2 regions of the Streptomyces sp. NPDC054847 genome follow, and region 2 is predicted to be linked to the other one. Evidence: riboswitches for the same ligand, from Rfam matches in the RefSeq annotation. Region 2 holds a riboswitch; the other holds the start of a gene.
The links. A riboswitch is a leader RNA that binds a small molecule or an ion and turns the genes downstream of it on or off. The one in region 2 is predicted to bind glycine.
Positions count from the first base shown of each region.

Region 1 (3,404 bases), on a different contig from region 2:
GAAGTCCAGCTGGCGCGGGTACGCGGACCAGCCGGCGACGATCAGCTTCGGCTTGGACTCCTTGGCGAGGCGCTCGACCTCGGCCATGTCGACCTGACCGGTGGCGTCGTCCACGTGGTAGGCGACCACGTTGTAGAGCTTGCCGGAGAAGTTGATCTTCATGCCGTGGGTCAGGTGACCGCCGTGGGCCAGGTTCAGGCCCATGATCGTGTCGCCCGGCTTCAGCAGCGCGAACATCGCGGCCGCGTTCGCCTGCGCGCCCGAGTGGGGCTGCACATTGGCGTGCTCGGCGCCGAACAGCGCCTTGATGCGGTCGATGGCGATCTGCTCGACCACGTCGACGTGCTCGCAGCCGCCGTAGTAGCGGCGGCCCGGGTAGCCCTCGGCGTACTTGTTCGTGAGGACGGAGCCCTGTGCCTCCATGACCGCGACCGGAGCGAAGTTCTCCGAGGCGATCATCTCGAGGGTGGACTGCTGACGGTGGAGCTCGGCGTCGACAGCGGCGGCGACATCCGGGTCCAGCTCGTGGAGAGGGGTGTTGAGAAGCGACATCACTCGGTCCCTAAGGTTTTGGTCAGCCGGCGAAATCGGTGTACTCGTCCGCGGAGAGCAGGTCCTTCGGCTCCTCGCTGACGCGTACCTTGAAGAGCCAACCGCCCTCGAACGGGGCGGAGTTCACCAGGGACGGGTCGTTGACGACGTCCTCGTTGGCCTCGGTGACCTCACCGCTGACCGGGGAGTACAGGTCGCTGACCGACTTGGTGGACTCCAGCTCGCCGCAGGTCTCGCCCGCGGTCACCGTGTCACCGACCTCGGGGAGCTGGACGTACACCACGTCGCCGAGCGCGTTGGCCGCGTGCTCCGTGATGCCGACCGTCGACACGCCGTCCTCGGCGGCCGACAGCCACTCGTGCTCCTTGCTGTAGCGCAGCTGCTGGGGGTTGCTCATGACCTGAATTCTCCTGTACGCGGGGGAGTGCTGGTGAACGGGGAGAGGGTGCGGACGATCACTTCCGGCACCCGGAGGATCACTTCTGGCGCTTGTAGAACGGCAGCGCCACGACCTCGTACGGCTCGTGGGTGCCCCGGATGTCGACGCCGACCCCCGGAGTGCCCGGCGCGGCGTGGGCCGCGTCCACGTAGGCCATGGCGATCGGCTTGCCGAGGGTGGGGCTCGGGGCGCCCGAGGTGACCTCGCCGATCACCGTGCCGTCCGCCACCACCGACATACCGGCACGGGGGACCCGGCGGCCCTCCGCGATCAGCCCGACGAGCTTGCGCGGCGGCGCGGACTCGGCACGCTCCGCGGCGGCCGTGAGCGCCTCACGTCCGACGAAGTCGCCCTCCTTCTCGAACTTCACCACCCGGCCGAGGCCCGCGTCGAACGGGGTGAGCGCCGTGGTCAGCTCGTGCCCGTACAGCGGCATGCCCGCCTCCAGACGCAGCGTGTCACGGCAGGACAGGCCGCACGGGATCAGACCGGCGGGCGCGCCCGCGTCGGTCAGCGCCTGCCAGAGCTTCTCGGCGTGCTGCGGCTCGACGAACAGCTCGAAGCCGTCCTCGCCGGTGTAGCCGGTGCGGGCGATCAGCGCCGGGACGCCGGCCACGGTGCCCGGCAGGCCCGCGTAGTACTTCAGTCCGTCCAGGTCCGCGTCGGTCAGGGACTTCAGGATGCCGGGGGACTCCGGGCCCTGGACCGCGATCAGCGCGTACGCGTCACGGTCGTCACGGACGGTGGCGTCGAAGCCCTGGGCGCGCCCGGTGAGGGCGTCGAGGACGATCTGGGCGTTGCCGGCGTTGGCGACGACCATGTACTCGTCCTCGCCGAGGCGGTAGACGATCAGGTCGTCGAGGATGCCGCCGTCCTCCTGGCAGATCATCGTGTAGCGGGCGCGGCCGAGGCCGACGGTGCCGATGTTGCCGACCAGCGCGTAGTTCAGCAGGTCGACGGCCTGCGGACCGGTGACGGTGATCTCACCCATGTGGGACAGGTCGAACAGCCCGGCCTTGGTGCGGACGGCGTTGTGCTCGTCACGCTCGCTGCCGTACCGCAGGGGCATGTCCCAGCCGGCGAAATCGGTCATGGTCGCGCCCAGCGACCTGTGCAGGGCGTCGAGTGCGGTCAGACGGGGGGCGTTGCTCATAGGTGTGGCTCCCAGGGCATGGCTGCGAGGACAATCCTCCCCATCTGTCATCGGAACCTGAGAGGTTCGCCCCGACTACGCGTACGGGTAGTCGTGACTTGCACCTTGGGTGGAGCCACTCGAATGCGGCTCGCTTTTCAGATCTGCCTCATCACACGCGGTACGGGGCCTGAGAGATTCAAGGGAGGAACTTGCTCCTTCGGCGCCCGCCACAGAGGTGGCAGGGACTCTCCCGCGTGGATTCAAGCGGCCGGTATGGAGTTTGCGCGCACATCATTGCACGCATCGGGGAAGAGTGGAGCGTGAGGCCGCCCTGAAAACACTTGAGCCGCATTACCAATTCTTTACACTTCATGGGCAAGGGTGTGGGATGACCCGACACGGGGAGGGGACGACGTTGCAGCCGACCGGTGCATACGCCACGACCACGGGGGTGCCCGCGCCACCGGGCATGTCCGCCGTCCCGTCCCGGGCCGGAGCGGCCACGCCCGCCCTGCCCGTCCTGCGCGACCTGCGGCAGCGGGCCGGGCGCAGCCCGCACAGCCTGATCTTCGCCGCCGGTGACGTGGTGGTCGTCTCCGGCCTGCCCGGCAGCGGCAAGTCCACGCTGATCCGGCGCGCGGCGAGCGGCCTCGGCATCGACTCGCAGGACACGCGGGACCGCTGGGACGCCCGTGCGCCCCGCTTCCTGCCGTACGCGGTCTACCGCCCGCTGGTGCGGCTCGCCCACTACGCCGGACTGCGGCGCGCCCTCCGCTCCGGGGCGAGCGTCGTCGTGCACGACTGCGGCACACAGGCGTGGGTGCGGCGCTGGCTCGCCCGTGAGACACGGCGGCGCGGCACGTCCCTCCACCTGGTGCTGCTGGACGTGACACCCCAGGTCGCGCGGGCGGGCCAGCGCGAGCGGGGCCGCGGCGTCTCGGGTTACGCCTTCGCCCGCCACCGCCGGGCCGTCTCCCGCCTGGTCACCGACGCGGAGGCGGGCCGCCTGCCGGGCGGCTGCGCCTCGGCGGTCCTGCTGGACCGCGAGGCGGCGGGGACGCTGGGGCGGCTGGGCTTCGGATAACGACCGCCTCCACGACCGCGGCGCGAGCCCTGTTCCCTCCCCGCCCTCGCCGTACCGAAGCGCGGCTCCGCCCCGCCGCGGCCCAGCCCCCGGGGGCCCTGCACCCCGCGCCCGCGCGGTGCCCGCCCTCTCCTCCCACCGCCCCCCCGCCGGGCGAGGTACGCCCGGACGGGGGAATTGGCTACACCAAAAAA
Region 1 is NZ_JBSGZJ010000450.1:4-3,407, reverse strand. It holds gene glyA (serine hydroxymethyltransferase) at 1-552, opposite strand, end outside; gene gcvH (glycine cleavage system protein GcvH) at 575-949, opposite strand; gene gcvT (glycine cleavage system aminomethyltransferase GcvT) at 1,029-2,144, opposite strand; glycine riboswitch at 2,293-2,389, opposite strand; gene ACWGH4_RS29750 (AAA family ATPase) at 2,515-3,210, shown strand.
Region 1: linked by a shared signal. The riboswitch ahead of gcvT (glycine cleavage system aminomethyltransferase GcvT) and the one ahead of gcvP (aminomethyl-transferring glycine dehydrogenase) in region 2 are both predicted to bind glycine.

Region 2 (3,404 bases):
GGAGGAGGGAATCAGACAGACCGTGCGGCCCGCGTCCCCGTTGGCGCGGTGGTAGGCGCGGACGGCCAGCAGACCGGCCAGCTCGCCCTGCGACCCGGCGTTGGGCTGGATGGAGACCTTGTCGTAGCCGGTCACCTCGGCGAGGCGGTCCTCCAGCTCGTGGATCAGGGTCAGATAGCCCTGAGCCTGCTCCACCGGTGCGAAGGGGTGGATCTGGCCGAACTCGGGCCAGGTCACCGGCTCCATCTCGGTGGTCGCGTTCAGTTTCATGGTGCAGGAGCCGAGCGGGATCATGCCGCGGTCCAGCGCGTAGTCGCGGTCGGCGAGCCGGCGCAGGTAGCGCAGCATCGAGGTCTCGGACCGGTGCTGGTGGAAGACGGGGTGGGTCAGGTACTCGTCGTCGCGCAGCAGCGCGGCCGGCAGCGCGTCCGCACCGGCCGCGTCCAGGGCGTCGACGTCGCCGTCCACGCCGAAGGCGGCCCAGACGGCGGTCAGCTGCTCGCGGCCGGTGGTCTCGTCGCAGGCGAGGGAGACGTGATCGGCGTCCACCAGGTACAGGTTGACGCCGCGCTCGCGGGCGGCGGCGACCACGTCGGCGGCCCTGCCGGGCACCCGGGCGGTCAGGGTGTCGAAGTACGAGCCGTGCAGGAGCTCGACGCCGCCCGCCCGCAGCCCTTCGGCGAGGATCGCGGCGTAACGGTGGGTGCGCCGGGCGATCGCACGCAGCCCGTCCGGGCCGTGGTAGACGGCGTACATGCCCGCCATCACGGCGAGCAGCACCTGCGCGGTGCAGATGTTGCTAGTGGCCTTCTCGCGGCGGATGTGCTGCTCGCGGGTCTGCAGGGCCAGCCGGTAGGCCTTGTTGCCGTCGGCGTCGACGGAGACGCCCACGAGGCGGCCGGGCAGGCTGCGGGCGAACTTCTCCCGGACCGCCATGTAGCCGGCGTGCGGTCCGCCGAAGCCCATGGGGACACCGAAGCGCTGGGTGGTGCCGACCGCGATGTCCGCGCCGAGCTCGCCGGGCGAGGTGAGCAGCGTCAGGGCCAGCAGGTCCGCGGCGACCGTGACGATCGCGCCGAGCTCGTGCGCCTGCTCGATCACGGGCCTGAGGTCACGCACGGCACCGGAGGCGCCCGGGTACTGCAGCAGCACACCGAACACGCCGCGCTCGGCGATCTCGGCGGGGATTCCCTCGCTGAGGTCGGCGGTGACGACCTCGACACCGGTGGGCTCGGCACGCGTCTCTATCACGGCCAGGGTCTGGGGCAGGGCGTCCGCGTCGACCAGGAAGACGCCGTTCTTGACCTTGCCCACACGGCGGGCCAGCGACATGGCCTCCGCGGCGGCCGTGCCCTCGTCGAGGAGCGAGGCGCCGGAGGTGGGCAGCCCGGTCAGGTCGGCGACCACGGTCTGGAAGTTGAGCAGCGCCTCGAGCCGCCCCTGCGAGATCTCCGGCTGGTACGGCGTGTACGCCGTGTACCAGGCCGGGTTCTCCATGACGTTGCGCAGGATGACCGGCGGCGTGAACGTCCCGTAGTAGCCGAGTCCGATCATGGGGGCGAGCACCTGGTTGCGGTCCGCAAGGGTGCGCAGCTCCGCGAGGACGTCCGCCTCGGTGCGGGCGTCAGGGAGGTCCAGGGCCTCGGCGCTCTTGATGACGTCCGGTACGGCGGCGGCGGTGAGCTCGTCGAGGGAGCCGTAGCCCACATGGGCGAGCATCTTGGCCTGGGCACCGGCGTCGGGCCCGATGTGCCGCTGCTCGAACGGGATCCCTCGCTCCAGCTGGGAGAGCGGAATGCGGTTGGCGGTCATGGTGGGAGGCCTCCTGGTCTTCGCGACCTGCGAGGGGCATCACGGCATGGATGCCCGGACGGCCTCCCCCTCTGTCATCTCGACCTGAGAGCTTCACCGGGCGTCATGGAGCGACATCCCGGCTTTCACCGTCGGTGAGAGCGGATGCCGTCCGACGCCCGCTCTGCTTTCCAGAGTGACCTCGTCCGTGCGGTACAGGTGCCTGAGAGATTCCGGGGAGGATTTGCTCCTTCGGCGCCTCCGGACTGCTCTCCGGAGGACTCTCCCGCACAGGGTCAGCGGCCGTTTGCCAGGGTACCAGCGTGCATCCACACGATCGCTCGAGTGGCCGACACCCGGAATGTGGACTTCTGTAGTCGTTGGAGAGCAGTTGCGACCATTTGGAGGGACCGTGCAGACCGACATCGATCCGCGCAGCCTGATCGGCCGCAAGGCGTTCGACCGCAACGGCAACAAGATCGGAACCGTTGACGAGGTGTACCTGGACGACGCCACGGGCGTGCCCGAGTGGGCGGCCGTGCGCACGGGCCTCTTCAGCCGCGACGCCTTCGTCCCTCTCGAGCCGAGCGAGCTCGTCGACAACGCGCTGCACGTCCCCTACGAACGCGCGCTGATCAAGGACGCGCCCGACTTCGGAGTGGGCCGCCATCTGTCGCCCGAGCAGGAACTCCAGCTCTACCACCACTACGGGCTCGACCTCTCCGGTCCGCCTCCCGCGCCGGCACCCGCCTCCGGCGACCGGTCCTTCGGCCGGGTCGCGGGGCAGGAGGACTGACCGCCCGCACGCCTGCGTCATCGGGGCTCGGGCCGCACGGACGGGCCCCCTGCTCACCGCCGTTTCGTCGCCTCTCCCCCGCCGCGCCAGGTCAGCCCGGACGCCGGTCCGGGACAGGCTCCCGAGGCATGACCGGTGGCTCCGGCGGCTCGGCGCCGCCTGCCGCAGAGGGCTGGGGCGGCGCCGCTTGCGTGGAAGCCGCTGAGGCCCCGGATGGTGGCGATTCCACGGACGTCCCGGAGCGGGTGGCCTGCCGGGAAGACGTCGGCGTTCTCCCCGCCTCGTCGCCCGGTGCCGCAGCCGGATCCGGCGCCCCGTCGGCCGCGGCCGACGGGGGCTCCGCCCGCCCGGTGGGCCGCACCAGCGGCAGTGGGTCCGCGGCCTCGAGGTCCTCGTCGTCCACCCGGAAGGTCCGGACCCTGCCCGGCGCCGACCACGGCTCCTCGAACCGCACGGTGACCCTGCCGACGCCGCTGCCCTGGACCCAGCCCGGCCCGTACGTCGCATGGCGCACGTCCTGTCCGGCCGCCCAGCGTCGCTCCGCCGGGTCGGGCCGGCCGGGCTCGGTACGGTGCGGTTCGCCCGCCCCGGCTGGTGCGCCCTCCGGGGCCGTAAGCGCACTCTCCTCCTCGGCCCCCGCGGCCGCCTCGGCCTCGGCCTCCGCCTCCGCCGCGGCCTGCGCGAACAGGTCCTCCTGGGTGTAGTCCGCGAGCCCCGTCACGCCCACGCCCAGGAGCCGTACGCCACCGGTGGTGTCCACCGACTCCAGCAGCCTGCCGGCCGCCTCCCGCACCACCGTCGGGTCGTCCGTCGGCCC
Region 2 is NZ_JBSGZJ010000149.1:1,627-5,030, forward strand. It holds gene gcvP (aminomethyl-transferring glycine dehydrogenase) at 1-1,812, opposite strand, end outside; glycine riboswitch at 1,993-2,090, opposite strand; gene ACWGH4_RS17110 (PRC-barrel domain-containing protein) at 2,204-2,587, shown strand; gene ACWGH4_RS17115 (DNA polymerase IV) at 2,679-3,404, opposite strand, start outside.